Regions from separate parts of the Alteromonas macleodii ATCC 27126 genome, predicted to be linked through region 1. Evidence: predicted binding sites of a transcription regulator. Region 1 holds the regulator's gene; each other region holds the start of a gene.
The links. Region 1 encodes ArgR, which controls arginine synthesis, uptake and breakdown. Its sites were predicted from a motif close to ANTGAATANNTATTCANT; they were not measured.
Positions count from the first base shown of each region.

Region 1 (5,066 bases):
TATTACTTGCTCGAAAACGTGCGGCCAAGCTTTTCGCGATTGATCTTGACCGCTTGCAAGTTGAGCTTTCAATGTACGACTGCAACGACGCGTTACGCGAAAAAGTCGGCGACGCCAACGAGCCGTACCGCGCCCTTCTTCGTCCACTTGTGGACAAGTTCATCGCAACCCGCGATGGCATTAGCGACTACTTAGCAGGTAAAAACCCAGATACTTCAAACTGGGTTGAAAGTGATGATGAGCTAATTGAACCACTGATGCTTTGCTACCAGTCACTGTTAGACTGCGGAATGCAAGTTGTAGCAAACGGTCTGCTGCTAGACACTATTCGTCGTGCTCGTGTATTTGGCATTCACCTTCTGCGCCTTGACGTGCGTCAGGACTCTGAGCGTCATGCAGACGTTTTCAGCGAACTAACACGCTACCTTGGTCTTGGTGATTATGCTCAGTGGAGCGAAGCCGACAAGCAAGCGTTCTTATTGCGCGAGCTTGGCTCAAAACGCCCGCTATTCCCTGCTCAATGGGATGCGTCTGATGACGTGAAAGAAGTGCTTGATACCTGTAAGGTAATTGCGAAGCACAGCAAACACGGTTTTGGTATCTATATTATCTCTATGGCCAGTGAGCCATCGGACGTTATGGCCGTTCAGCTGCTACTTCAAGAAAGTGGTGTAGATTGGCCAATGCCAGTGGCGCCATTGTTCGAGACGCTAGACGATTTGAACAACTCGCCTGACGTAATGCGCAAACTTCTGTCTATCGACTGGTATCGCGGTTACGTTAAAGGTCGTCAATTCGTTATGATTGGTTATTCAGATTCAGCCAAAGACGCAGGTGCACTTGCTGCGGGCTGGGCTCAATACCAATCACAAGAAGCCTTGGTTGCGATTGCTGATGAGTTTGATGTGAGCTTGACCCTATTCCACGGCCGCGGCGGTACAATTGGTCGTGGTGGCTTGCCAGCACATGCTGCTATTTACTCTCAGCCTCCTGGCTCACTAGACGGCGGCTTCCGTGTAACTGAGCAAGGCGAAACTATTCGCTATAAATTCGGTATGCCTAAGCTGGCTAAACGCAGCCTAGGTATTTACGCCAGCGCCATAATTGAAGCCATGTTATTCCCGCCTCCGGCACCAAAAGAAGAATGGCGAGAGCTTATAACTGCAATGGCAGCCCAAGGTCGCGATAACTACCGTGCAACCGTGCGTCACGATAAAGAGTTCGTGCCTTACTTCCGTGTTGCAACGCCAGAGCAAGAGTTAGGCAAACTACCACTAGGTAGTCGCCCAGCGAAGCGTAAGCCACAAGGTGGTATTGAGAGCCTACGCGCGATTCCATGGATATTTGCTTGGGCACAAACCCGTTTGGTACTGCCAAGCTGGTTAGGCGTTATGCGCGCTATCGATAGCGTGAAGACACCGGAAAATGAAAAAGTGGTTAACGAGATGTTCAGCGAATGGCCGTTCTATCGTTCACGTCTTTCAATGCTGGACATGGTGTTCCATAAAGCCGATCCGCGAATCAGCGAAGCTTATGATGAGCGCTTGGTACCCAAAGAGCTCAAACACTTTGGAGAAGCATTGCGTAGCGAGCTTAAAGAAAGCATCTCGTCGCTGTTGGCTATAACCGGTGACGGCGACATCATGAAAAACGACCCGCAGGGTAAAGAGTCTATGGAGATCCGCGCAGCATATCTTCAGCCCCTTCACTACCTGCAAATTGAGCTTCTGGATCGTATTCGTAAAGCCGGTGACGATGCACAAAACACCAGCCTAGAGCGTGCCATGATGGTTACCATCGCGGGTATTGCAATTGGTATGCGTAATACAGGCTAGAGCCCAAGTTAACGCTTAACGTTATTATGAAAAGCCTGCTCAATGAGCAGGCTTTTTTTGTAGTGTCTTAAATGCAAAAAAGGCTGGGTACATAGGAACGTATCCAGCCTTTTCTAGCGGATGCTAGTACATCCGCTTCAGGCGTTATTAGCCGTTTACGAAGTCTACGCCTAGCTTGATGTCGCCACGTAGGCCTTCAAGCATGTCGTTTTTCGCTTTTTCTTCAAATGCGCTTAGCTCGCCGTATGGCAAGATTTCTTCAACACCGTTTGCGCCTAGGCGAACTGGATGTGCAAAGAATGCTGCGTCGTCGCTGTCGTCAGTTTGTACATAAGTGTACTCAACCACGTTCTCGCCTTGCATTGCTGCAACTAGAGATAGACAGAAGCGTGCCGCTGCTTGACCCATTGATAGGGTTGCAGAACCGCCGCCCGCTTTAGCTTCAACAACTTCAGTACCCGCGTTTTGGATACGAGTAGTTAGGCTAGCAACTTCTTCGTCTGTGAACTCTACACCTTCAACTTGTGAAAGTAGAGGAAGGATAGTTGTACCAGAGTGACCACCGATTACCGGTACGTGCACAGAAGATACGTCCACACCTTTAAGTTCAGCAACAAACGTTTCAGCACGGATAACGTCTAGTGTCGTTACACCGAAAAGCTTGTTCTTGTCGTAAACGCCTTTAGCTTTTAGCGTTTCAGCTGCAATAGCAACAGTAGTGTTAACTGGGTTAGTGATGATACCAACACACGCGTTCGGGCAGTTATCAGCTACACCTTCGATTAGGTTTTTAACAATGCCGGCGTTGATGTTGAATAGATCAGAACGATCCATACCTGGCTTACGAGGCATACCCGCTGGAATTAGAACAACGTCTGCTCCAGTTAGTGCATCAGCTAGGTCATCTTTACCGTGACCGGTTACTTTTACCGCAGTGGGGATGTGGCTCAAATCAACGGCAACACCAGGAACAACTGGCGCTACGTCGTAAAGCGCTAAATCTGAACCTGCTGGCAATTGTGTTTTCAACAACAAAGACAGCGCCTGACCAATACCACCGGCAGCACCTAACACGGCTACTTTCATACCATTTCTCCTATGGGATTACTTCACGTATTTAAACGGAACGTCACACTAATGCAACGCGGGGGAAAACTCAATCACCGGATCGTCTTATTAACGTTATTTATGGCGATTTTATCTCGATATTCATTATCATGAATGATTATGCAAAGAAATTGCGCAAAGTCTACCTGTACGGCACAATATACGCATACTAAATATAATTCCTAACGATAACCCTAAAAAAGAAAAGAGCGCTAATGGCAAACGCAAAACAAGAGCTACTCATCAAAGCTTTTAAAGAAATTCTTAAAGCAGAAAGTTACGGTTCACAGGGCGAAATTGTTGATGCATTAAAAGCACAAGGCTTCGACAACATCAGCCAATCTAAAATCTCTAGAATGCTAAGCAAATTCGGCGCGGTACGCACGCGAAATGCCCGAGGTGATATGGTGTATTGCTTGCCTCCAGAGCTAGGTATGCCTACGGCTAAAAGCCCTCTTAAACAGCTGGTACTGGATATCGTTCACAACAACGTAATGGTAATCATTAGAACCAGCCCTGGTGCTGCACAGCTTATTGCGCGCTTGCTTGACTCATTAAGTAAGAAAGACGGAGTTTTGGGCACCATTGCAGGTGACGACACTATTTTCATCGCGCCAGCGGATGTGTCTAGAATTGAAGAACTAAGACAGCGTGTTGAAGACCTGTTTGAGAACGTTTAGGTAGCCACGCTTTTAAAACGGTGCCCTCTCATTGAGGGCACTATATATTCTGCTGTTCGCTGACGCTAACTCAATAGCTTAATCAGCGCATCGGCTGCTGGTCGTGATGACGGCGGATTCTGTCCCGTCACCAGTAACCCGTCGGTACACACTTTTACAGCAAAATTGTCGGCGCTCTCATACTTACCGCCTTTTTTAACCAGTTCATCTTCAACCAGATAAGGCACTACGTCTGTAAGTTCCATTGCAGCTTCTTCACTGTTTGAAAATCCGGTAACAGATTTTCCCTCAACCAGGTATTTGCCATCAGGCGTTTTAACGTCTTTAAGCACAATTGGCGCGTGACATACTGCCCCAACGGGTTTATTAGCTGCGATAGTGTCTTCGATTAGTTTTATCGAGTGCACATTGTCAGAAAGGTCCCACAACGGACCGTGTCCCCCTGGATAGAACACCGCGTCAAACTCTTCAGCTCTCACATCTTCAAGCGGAATAGTCGACGCTATAGCGCTACGCGCCAGCTCATCTTTCGTATATCGCATAGCGTCATCGGTCATTGCATCGTCAGCCAGACTATTGGGATCGATAGGCACTTGCCCTCCCATGGGTGACGCCAAAGTTATCGTATATCCTTGGTCTTTAAATGCGTAGTACGGCGCAGCAAACTCTTCCAACCACATGCCTGTCTTTTTGCCGGTATCACCCATAATTTCGTGAGATGTCATTACCATTAGCATACGTTTTGACATAAGCCCTCCTTGCGAGCATTTAAAAATTTGTCGTCAATTACTTCGGCTAATGTACGTAGTTAGATCATTAAAAAAGCGGAGGATCGTTTGATTGCATGATTGTGAGATTAATGGCGGGCATAAAAAAGTGCCACTTCCTGTTAAGGAGAGTGGCACCTAACACTACAACTTGTAGCTAGTGTTTTTCTACAGCTTAGAAGCGGTAGTTAACACCTACGCGGATTTCCCAAAGTGAAGGAGCGCGAGAAACGCTCTGCTCTGGTCTTGAGAATGCGCTGTACTCATACTGACCTGCATCATTGATATCTGCAGCTAGAACTTCATCACCACCGAATGTACCTTGACGGAATACACCCCATTGGTCGTTGATAAGGTTAGTTACGTTCTCAATGATAAAGAATGCATTTGCACTGTGGCCTTCATAGAAACCTGGTAGCTCTTGCGAGATACGTAGGTCAGCTTTAAACCACCAATCAGCAGTTTGACTGTTACGTTCTAGGATTTCGCCACGCTCAAAGCCATGGTCATCAACCCAACGGTTGAATTCAGCTTCAGCAACCTCAGCAGACTGAATCACTTCGCCGTCATCATTAAGTTGATCTACGAACACAACATTTGCATCGTTCAACTCAGGAATGTAGATAAGTTGACGAGCGTCTGCAGCATCCCAACCAAACGCATCGTTGTTGCTGTAA
Region 1 covers NC_018632.1:3,794,214-3,799,279, forward strand. Annotated here, with positions in the region: gene ppc (phosphoenolpyruvate carboxylase) at 1-1,835, shown strand, start outside; gene mdh (malate dehydrogenase) at 1,983-2,921, opposite strand; gene argR (transcriptional regulator ArgR) at 3,158-3,622, shown strand; gene MASE_RS16225 (type 1 glutamine amidotransferase domain-containing protein) at 3,688-4,371, opposite strand; gene MASE_RS16230 (TonB-dependent receptor) at 4,565-5,066, opposite strand, start outside.

Region 2 (5,066 bases), 350 kb from region 1:
CATGACGTTCAATTCAATATCTTCTACTAACAAGATATTGAGCCCTGTCACTTGAAGCTGCGCGACTTTCATTGGGCTATTAGAAATTTGAACTGGCAACACAATTTCAAAACGGGTGCCTTTACCCACTTTACTTGAAACGTGAATTTCACCTTTCATCAAGTCGACCATTTGCTTACAAATTGCCAATCCAATACCGGTACCTGTGGCCGATTGGTGGTCAGGGTGATCAACCTGATAGTACATGGCAAAAATCTTATCAATTTCGCTTTCAGGAATACCTACGCCCGTGTCTTCAATCACAAATGTCACATACGCCTTATCACCATCAGGTTTCGTCGATGAAACCGTTAAACTTACGTGACCTTTTTGTGTGAACTTCACTGCGTTAAACAGGATGTTCCATAATATCTGACGAAGGCGCGTACCATCTATTTCAACAAGACGGGGAAGCGGCTCGTTAATTGTCGTTTTAAGCTCTAGCTGTTTGTCGGCTGCAAGTAGACGAATAATGCTGCTAAGTTCTTCGGTAAAGTCTTTCAACGATATGGTTTTTAGACTCAGCTCAAGCTTATCTCTGTCTAACTTATCAAGGTCGATAATATCGTTAAAAATATTACCTAATGTTATAGCGCTGGCGTATATCGTACTTACCCAGTTAAATTGTTCTTCACTCAACTCGGTATCACGCAGCATACGGCTTAAGCCCACAATACCGTTTAGCGGTGTGCGTAGCTCATGACTTATGGTTGCGATAAAGCGAGTTTTGTCGGTACTTGCTTTTGCAGCAGCATTTTCAGCTTGCTTACGCTCAGTCATGTCTCGACCGAACGACAACAAGCCAAGGCGATTACCGTCTTTATCGAAGAAAGGTACACGCTTCATTTCGAAGTAACGACGACGTCCATCAGCAAAGCGAAGCCACAGCTCTTCGGTAATACTGGCGTTGGTTTCTAGAACTTCGTGATCACTCGCTACAATTTGGCGGGCAAGCTCTTCCTCATATACGTCTTTTGGCGTTAAGCCAAGCAGCTCTTGCTCGGTTTTGCCCGTCATAAGCTCCGCTATACGGTTACAACCAGCAAACCTGCCTTCTTCATTTCGGTAATATATTAAGTCTGGTGAAGCATCGATGATTGAACGTAACAAGGTTGATAAGCGGCGTGCTTGTGCTTCTTGTTCTGATTTATCCTGAATTTCTTTTTCTAAGTCTTTAAACAGCGCCTCACGCTCTTCTTGTGCTTGCTTGCGCTGCTCTATCTCGTGATTAAGCTGTCTGATGTTGCTTTGAAGTTCGCGGTTAAGAAAGACATCTTCTTCACGCAAACTTTCCAACTGGCTTACCACTTCCTTTAAGTTGGTACGTGAGTTTTCTAATTGCTTGATTAACTCACTAAAGAAATAAAGTACCCAAGGCGCAGATAACATGGTCAGTACTACAGCACTGATGAAGTCATCGGGCTGAACCTGGCTTCCCATGCTCACGCGAATTACGTATGAGCCCCCTAGCGTAAACACAAGCGAAAGAACAACAAACAATATGCTGAGCTTTAGAGTGCCAAAACGCTGAACAAATTGGGCAAAGCGAATTGCCCAAGAATCGTTTGGTGAATCTGAATGCATGTACGTCTAATTTAAGCTTATTTTGCGGTTATCCTATCAGGCTTTCCTCTTTTCGGGAATGCGGTTTGTCAAAGCATAACTCTGTGGCCCTGCTCAGAATTAGGATTTGAAAGGCGACTTTTCAGTAATTTCATTAATGTATTTGGTATTCACCCATCCCACCTTCGTGTAAGACACTTTCGCCCACTCCCCTCGCTTTTCCAGTATTTTTAGCACTTCGCCCTTATTCAAACCGTTCTCGACAGTTGGGTACGAAACATCTGGCCCTTTTCTCACATTCAGCGAATTGGCACTTACATTGGCCACCCGCTTTACAGGGCTAGCGAGATCCCGCTGAATTTGATCATGCGCCTCTCGCTGTGAATTCGAATCACTTGACTCAGTTGCCCACGTTTCACTATCACTTTGCAAAACAGCGGCTTTGAGTCTTTGAAGGGGAAAAGCGGGGCCAGGATCGACCTTTCGTGACGGCGCTATTTCTTCGTGCCCGACGATAGTAGAGATGTTGTAGTGGCTACACAACGCTTTACACAGCGATAGCGTCCTAACAATTTGTACGTCGGTGTACTTGTGCCAATAGCCCATAGACTGTTGGTTAATGTGCTGGGCAGCTAATACTTCATTCTCGCCAAAAATTTCGCCAAACCAACTTTCAAAGGTGCCGTCTCCTCTAGCCTTAAGCTGGCCGGCATTGTCTAATTCAATGCCGATAGAGTACTGATTCAAGCCACTACGCCCCTCGTAATAACTTTCTCCTGCGTGCCACGCTATTTTATTAGTCGGAAGCATTTGAACAATGTCACCATTGCGTCCAACGGCAAAGTGAGCTGACACACCGCTATCGGCATTGGTCAAGACATTCACCGAAGATGAAAGGCTACTACCGGCGGTAAAATGAATAACAATAGTATCGGGAGAGCCAGATTGAAAACGCCCAGATGTGTTAGGAGAAAGCCTGAAGGTGATATTGTCGCCAGTTAGAATATGATCATCTATACTAAATAAAGGCAGTGGTGAAGCATGTAGTGTATTCATACAATAATCCTTATTGTCTTAACAGCACGCCACCACAGTGAATTTTTATTCTTCGCCTTCCACATAAGCGTACACTCAATTCACACACAGGGCTCTCTATCAACATCCTTCAGCGCACCACGAGCCTTACCTGTGGTTAATTTTCAACCAATATAGCAAACTACTTATATTAGTGGAACCATAGCTTTACAAATTAATAAAAATACACCGCAAACCGCTATTGACAACATAAAACATCAATTTCAAAGCATATTTATTCATTAACAAAACACAAATGAGAAGTAATATCATTTATAAGGGGTGAGTTATTCACTTTGCAATACTGATAACATTTTTGTTACAAACATAAATGACGACACGTAAGTAACTGATTAATATATATTTAATTATATTTATACTAATTCACTATAAAGCTTATACTTTTAGCGTTTGATTTTAGTTTTTAATGTGGGTATTTTGTACGGCCCGCATCGCAATAATGCATAAAAATGCGGAAACGACTGGAATCCTCTAATAATAAAATAACGACAAGAAAGGCGCACGCCGCGAGCAATACCGCTCGCAGGCATAAAAGACGTCTAATAATGTTGTGATACGCAAACCTAGGCGCATCTACACGCAACGCATACCTTGCCCAGTCAAAAGGTTGAAGGAGTTAAGAGATGAGTTTATATAATCCCAATGATTCCCGGGACAACTGTGGGTTTGGCTTAATCGCTCACACTCATGGGGAAGCCAGTCATGAATTGGTAACTACTGCAATACACGGTCTTGACCGTATGCAGCATCGTGGCGGTATCGCCGCCGACGGGAAAACCGGTGACGGCTGTGGTTTATTACTACAGAAACCGGATGCGTTCTTCCATGCAATCGCCGAAGAAAATGGCTGGAAACTCAGCAAAAAATACGGCGTGGGCATGATTTTCTTAAGTCAGGACCCGGTACTTGCGCAAGCCGCGCGTGAAGTACTTAATGAAGAACTAGAAAAAGAAACACTTTCAGTAGTGGGTTGGCGCGAAGTGCCTGTCGACCACTCAGTACTGGGTGAATTAGCGCTAACGGGTGTTCCACAAATTGAACAGGTATTTGTGAACGCGCCAGCAGGTTGGAGAAAACGCGACCTTGAGCGTCGTTTGTATATGATCCGCCGCCGCGCTGAAAAACGTCTTGAGAAAGATCCCGATTTTTACGTAGCTTGTTTGTCGGGCTTGGTAACGATCTACAAAGGCTTGGTAATGCCAAAAGATTTACCCGCCTTTTATCACGATCTTGCCGATGAGCGTATGCAAAGCGCAATTTGCGTTTTCCACCAACGCTTTTCAACAAATACACTACCACGCTGGCCGCTTGCTCAGCCTTTCCGCTTCCTTGCGCACAACGGTGAAATTAACACCATTAAAGGAAACCGCGACTGGGCCATGGCACGTGCTGCTAAATTCGCAACGCCACTTATTCCAGATCTTAAAGATGCAGCCCCTTTCGTTAATACTGAAGGATCGGACTCATCCTCGCTGGATAACATGCTGGAGCTATTCTTAGCCGGCGGTATGGATTTATTCCGTGCTATGCGGTTACTTGTTCCACCCGCCTATCAAAACAACAAGACCATGGACGATGATCTTCGTGCATTTTACGAGTTCAACTCTATGCACATGGAACCATGGGATGGCCCAGCGGGTATCGTTTTAACTAACGGTCGCCACGTTGCCTGTAACCTTGATAGAAATGGTCTACGTCCTGCACGTTACGTTATTACTAAGAACGGTTTCATTACCCTAGCCTCAGAAGTAGGTATCTGGGATTACGAGCAAGCTGACGTAATTGAAAAAGGCCGTGTAGGCCCAGGTGAAATGCTTGCTGTAGACACTTACACAGGCAAAATCTGGCGCTCTACTGAAATTGATGAAGACTTAAAAGCACGTCACCCTTATAAAGAGTGGCTAGATAAGCATATTCGTCGACTTACACCAATTGAAAAGCTTGATGCGTCATTAATTGGTAAACGCGTGTTTGACGACGATGCCATGGCGGTGTACCACAAGCTACACGCCTACAGCTATGAAGAAATTCAACAAGTTGTAAAAGTACTCGCGAAAGACGGTCAAGAAGCCGTTGGTTCAATGGGTGATGACACGCCAATGGCGGTTATGTCCTCGCGTCAACGTACGGTTTACGACTATTTCCGTCAGCAATTCGCACAGGTTACTAACCCGCCTATCGACCCGCTACGTGAAAACCACGTTATGTCGTTGGCAACCTGTATTGGCCGCGAGCAAAACGTATTTAGCGAAACCTCAGGTTACGCTGACCGCGTATTGTTTGACTCGCCAGTGCTAATGTATACCGACCTTAAGCAACTGCGCGAATTTAACCCAGACAACTACTACTCAGAAGTCGTGGAGCTTCAG
Region 2 covers NC_018632.1:3,443,491-3,448,556, forward strand. Annotated here, with positions in the region: gene arcB (aerobic respiration two-component sensor histidine kinase ArcB) at 1-1,623, opposite strand, end outside; gene MASE_RS14765 (N-acetylmuramoyl-L-alanine amidase) at 1,723-2,658, opposite strand; gene gltB (glutamate synthase large subunit) at 3,321-5,066, shown strand, end outside.
Region 2: the regulator ArgR is predicted to act here: its motif matches at 2,903-2,920, upstream of MASE_RS14765 (N-acetylmuramoyl-L-alanine amidase).

Region 3 (5,066 bases), 230 kb from region 1:
TCCCTCAAAAGCGCTGAGTTTGGCTTTTAAAACATAAATTGAATTGAAAATAAGAACACGAGTGTGAGTAAGAAGAACCCAAACAATATGTAGTTGATTGGGTCTACGCGGCCGGGTACGCGATACCATCCTTGCTCTTTCTCATCGAGACCTTCGCGCGCGAAGTGTTGCTGCTGCCCTTTAATGGTATAAGCGTTGTATTCGGTTTGAACGCCATCGATAAGGCGACTAGCAATCATAGACACCACAATGTTGGCACTTGCACCTATGATGCAGTACCAAGGCCACGCGATATCTGTATTTAAGGCCACTAAAGTCACAACAATAAAGCCGCTCAATGTGCCAATGATCAGGCCATTTTCGGTTGTTTGCTTAGAGAAGAACCCTAAGAAGAACATGCCCATTTGCGCACCTACAAAATAGGAGCCTACTTTAGACAAAATTTCTAAAATTGAGCCTTCGCTGAATAGGTGGTAGCCAATTGCTGGAAAAATTATAAGTACAGCGAAGAACAAGGTAAAAATACGTGAAGCCTTAAGGTAATGGGCGTCCGACGCGTCTTTCTTGAAGTATTTGATGTAGAAATCGATAGTTGCCACTGTCGATAGCGAGTTAAATGAGGAGTCTAGGCTAGACATGGAAGCGGCCATAACCGCGGCTGCAATAATGCCCATTAAACCCGGCAAGCCGTAATCGGTTGCGAACTGCAAAATGATTGTGTTGCTGTTTTCGAAGGTCTTGCCTTGATAAAAGTCGTAGAACAGCACGCCAAGTACAATGAAGAAGAAGTAGATGAAGAACGCGCAGAAACCCATTAATAAATAGGATTTCTTGGCGTCACCAATATTCTTGGCAGCCAGCGTTCGCTGCACCATCATTTGGTTGGTGCCGTAAACGGTGATGTGGTACAGCGTCATAGCAATAATGCCGCTCCACACTGTAGTTTCTTCAGTAAAGTCGAAGTCCCAATTAAGTGGGTTTAATTTACCCTGAGCTTTAAGCTCGCTCATTGATGAAGATAGCGTAGTGTCGCCGCTTTCAAGCAGGGCGTACATAATAATGCCCGCGCCCACAAATAAGATCACTGACTGAATAACGTCAGTCCAAATTACGGCAGTAATGCCGCCCATCATGGTGTAGATAAGCGCTATGGCAGTAACTATAACGATAGACCACACTACAGGTACGCCAGTTATGAACGACAACACAAGAGAGGTAGCATAAAGAATAGCTGCTGAGCTCATGATTTGGCTTAGCATAAAGATGCTGGAGACCATGGCGCGGGCACGCTTGCCGAAACGCCGTTCTTGGTAATCGTAAATGGACGCGACACCCGCGTTATAGAAGAATGGGAAAAAGAATATGATTACAGCCATGATGACGAGAGGGTAGTTCAAATGAAGTGCTATAACGGATAGCCCCTCTGAATAAGCCCAGGCTGGTGCCCCAAGAAATGTCATGGCGCTAACGTAAGTGGCAATAACCGAAATGCCTATTGCCCACCACGGAGTTTGTTTTTGACCGAGATAAAAATCGTCGGAATTTTTTATATTTTTACCAATCACCAAACCTAGCAACAGGTTCGCAATGATGTACCCGCCTAAGATAGACCAGTTTAAAACGCCAAAATTTTCAGTCATATTCTTTACTCTGCCTGCTTAATAAGCGCGCTTTCTATTTACAATAATATTCAACCTAATACATAATGACTTCGAAGTCATTAATTATTTCAGGCCAGTATTAACAATTTTTTAAACAAAGAGGCGTAAGTCATGAGTTTTAATAGCGAAAAAGCCGTTGTCAGATCCTATCAAGCCGCTTTTGACAAAGGTGAGGCAAGTGATGTTAAAGGCGTAGTGAAATCGTATGTTTATGAAAATGCAAAGATTTATGCCTGCTATCCGTTTGATAAATGTTCGACTCCAGCAGAATTAGTGAAAGAGTTGTGGGAGCCGTTAAAACAGAGTTTTACGCGTATGAAGCGCCGTGAGGACGTATTCATGGCGGGAGATAACAGCGCCGGCGAAGGTAAATGGGTTATGTCGATGGGTCACTTTGCTGGACTGTTCGACAAGCCATTTCTTGGCATTAGAAGTACGGGCAAACTGGCTTTTTTACGGTATGCCGAGTTTTTTGAAGTACGTGAAGATAAGATAGTTAGCCACGCTATTTTCTTCGACTTAATTGCACTAATGCAGCAAGTTGGGCTTAATCCTTTGCCCGTAGAAACAGGCCATACGTTTGTTTATCCAGGGCCATGTGATCACAACGGTTTACTGTTTGAAGAGCAAGATCCTCAGGAGTCTAAAAAAACCATTGAGCTGGTTGAAGAAATGGTAAGAGACCTAGATTCTTTGAATAAATCGGGTAACGACAACTGTCCACCAGAGCTTCTCGCCAAATGCTGGAGCGAAGATATGGTGTGGTACGGGCCAGCGGGAATAGGGGCTACATACACCATCGAGCGTTACCAGCAGCAACATCAATTTCCTTTTCGTAAAGGTTTGAAAGATAAAGTGTTTAATGGTCATGTGGCGCGCTTTAGTGAAGGCAATTTTGCCTGTTTCTTTGGCTGGCCGAACCTATCGAATACGGCTGGTGGCGGCTTGTTCGGCATGCCGGCGTCGGGTATTCGTGCCGACATGCGAGTGGTTGATGTGTACTATCGCAAAGGGGATAAATTACTGGAAAACTGGGTGTTGATGGATGTGCCTTATTGGTTAAAACAGCAAGGGTTAGATATCTTATCGCGCACTACCACCTACAGTTAATCGAACAATACCAAAGGCTTTATACCTGAAATTGGTGTACTGACTGACGTCATTTCCCCTCGAAGCTACCTAGCAAAACGTCCGTTTTTGCTAGGTGGGCTTTCTGATAACCCAAGCTATCTCAAGTACACTTTCTTACCTTTTTTCACTAATGCTTAACTCATGCATCAGCATTCGGTTTCTATCCATTCGAGTGCCATTTTTCTATGCAGATCCTACCAGTCATTTTTGACTTGAAGTCTATATTTATACTTCGAAATCTTATTTTTACTGTCATTGTTAAAGCTCTTTGTTTATAAATAAAGCCTTTTATTACATGCGTTTATTTTTTCTTAATGTATTTAAACAAAAAATTAAAATTCATGAATTAACAATCTTTGAACATTTTTATTGACTTCGAAGTAAATTGAGTTGTATGTTTGTTTAGACCAAGAATTAAACAACCTAGTATGATGTTGTCACAGGCAGGGTCATCAAAGGCTTGATAAACGCAGGGCACTAACAGGTTACTGCAGATAAGGTTTTATTAATCCGGGAACTATCACGATGAAGCAAGACCAACGAAAGTACCATACAACATACCTCTCCCGCGCTATTCAAAGTGCACTTCTAATCAGCGTTAGTTTTTGCGCTAGCGCCCAACAAGAAACCCCTGACAGCGAAGCTAAAGCAGCGGGTGTTGAACGTATTGAAGTAACAGCAAACCGACAATCTCAAGATTTGCAGGAAGTATCGTCTTCTGTGAGCGCGTTAGGTGCAGATGATATTTTGCGTAACGGCATTGAAAATATTAGTGGTCTTGAAAACGTTGTTCCCGGATTAAGAATAGGCAGCTCGGGTGGTGAAGTTCGTCCCGCTATGCGTGGTGCTCGTACCAACGAAGTTGGCGTGGCCGGTACAGGTATTGCTGAACAAGTTGTTGGTATTTTCCAGGATGGTATTTATGTGCCAACGACCACCGGTGGCTTAGGGGCTTACGTTGATATTGAGCGCATTGAAGTACTGCGCGGGCCGCAGGGAACACTGTATGGAAGAAATACATTTGCAGGTAGTATCAACGTTATCTCAAAGCAGCCTGAACTTGGCTATACCAGTGGTTCTGTGAAACTGACTCATGGTAGCTATGACCGTTCAGCCTATGAAGCTATTTTAAACCTGCCGCTAAGTGATAAGGCCGCTACGCGCTTTGTCATGAGCCACGACCGTCATGACGGTATGATTGAAAACCATTTCTTGCCGGGCTCGTCAGACGATTTACGCGAAAAGAACCAATTCTACTTACGTAACACGACTAAATACGAATTCTCAGACGATGTTACTGCATTGCTTCGCCTTGATTACAGTAAGAAAGACGCAAACTCAGAAGCGATTTGGGGTTACCAACAAATTGCGGGTTATCAAATTTCTGAAACCTCACCGGGGTCGGGCGTTTACAACCCTATTGCTACGGTAACACCTGGCCACATTTATCAGCCAGCTGATGCAGAGCGAGATGATGAAGGCCCTTACGATGTATACAGAAATGCGGTGTCTTTTGATAACCAAGAAGCGTGGTCGGCAACCTTGACACTCGACTGGGCGATGGACTGGGCAAATGCAAAGTGGACCACTAACTATTCTGAACTGTCAGGCGAGCAATTCTACGATAACGACTACAGCGATGGTGGCTTAGACTTTGTTGGTGGCTTTGGACGTCAGGACGATCAAAAAGCGTTTTCTACCGAACTACAGTTGTCATCTGTTGAAAGCGATAGCCCGTTTTCTTGGATAGCAGGCGTTTATTTGTTCTCGCAAGAAGCGGATTGGGAATGGCTGTGGCGTGAGGATACAACCGGTAACGGTGAGCCAGATTCTATTACGGTTCCTTCGTGGGGAAATCCAAATCACGACCCACATGAAGTCGACTCTGTAGCCGTATTTGGCCAAGCTCGTTATCAACTTAACGACAGCAACCGCTTGTTGGTTGGCCTTCGCTACAACAAAGACGAAAAAACATTTACAGGCGATTCAATTCCCGATTGGGACGACTCAGCGGTATTGTGGAAATTAGCTTACGAGCTAGATGTTGCAAAAGACATGATGGTCTATGCCAGTGCAGCAACAGGTTATCGTACTGGTGGTGCTAACGACGCGAGGGTGGTAGCGCGTGGTGCCGATCCGCTATACGACAATGAAGAAGTTATTTCTTACGAAATTGGCCTGAAGAGCTTTTTATTCGATAACACCGTTCGGTTTAACGTTTCTGCTTTTGCAAACCAATACGATGACGTGAAAGCGCAGCTGTTTGCAGTATCG
Region 3 covers NC_018632.1:3,568,661-3,573,726, reverse strand. Annotated here, with positions in the region: gene MASE_RS15285 (sodium:solute symporter family protein) at 27-1,640, opposite strand; gene MASE_RS15280 (ester cyclase) at 1,773-2,771, shown strand; gene MASE_RS15275 (TonB-dependent receptor) at 3,318-5,066, shown strand, end outside.
Region 3: the regulator ArgR is predicted to act here: its motif matches at 1,705-1,722, upstream of MASE_RS15280 (ester cyclase).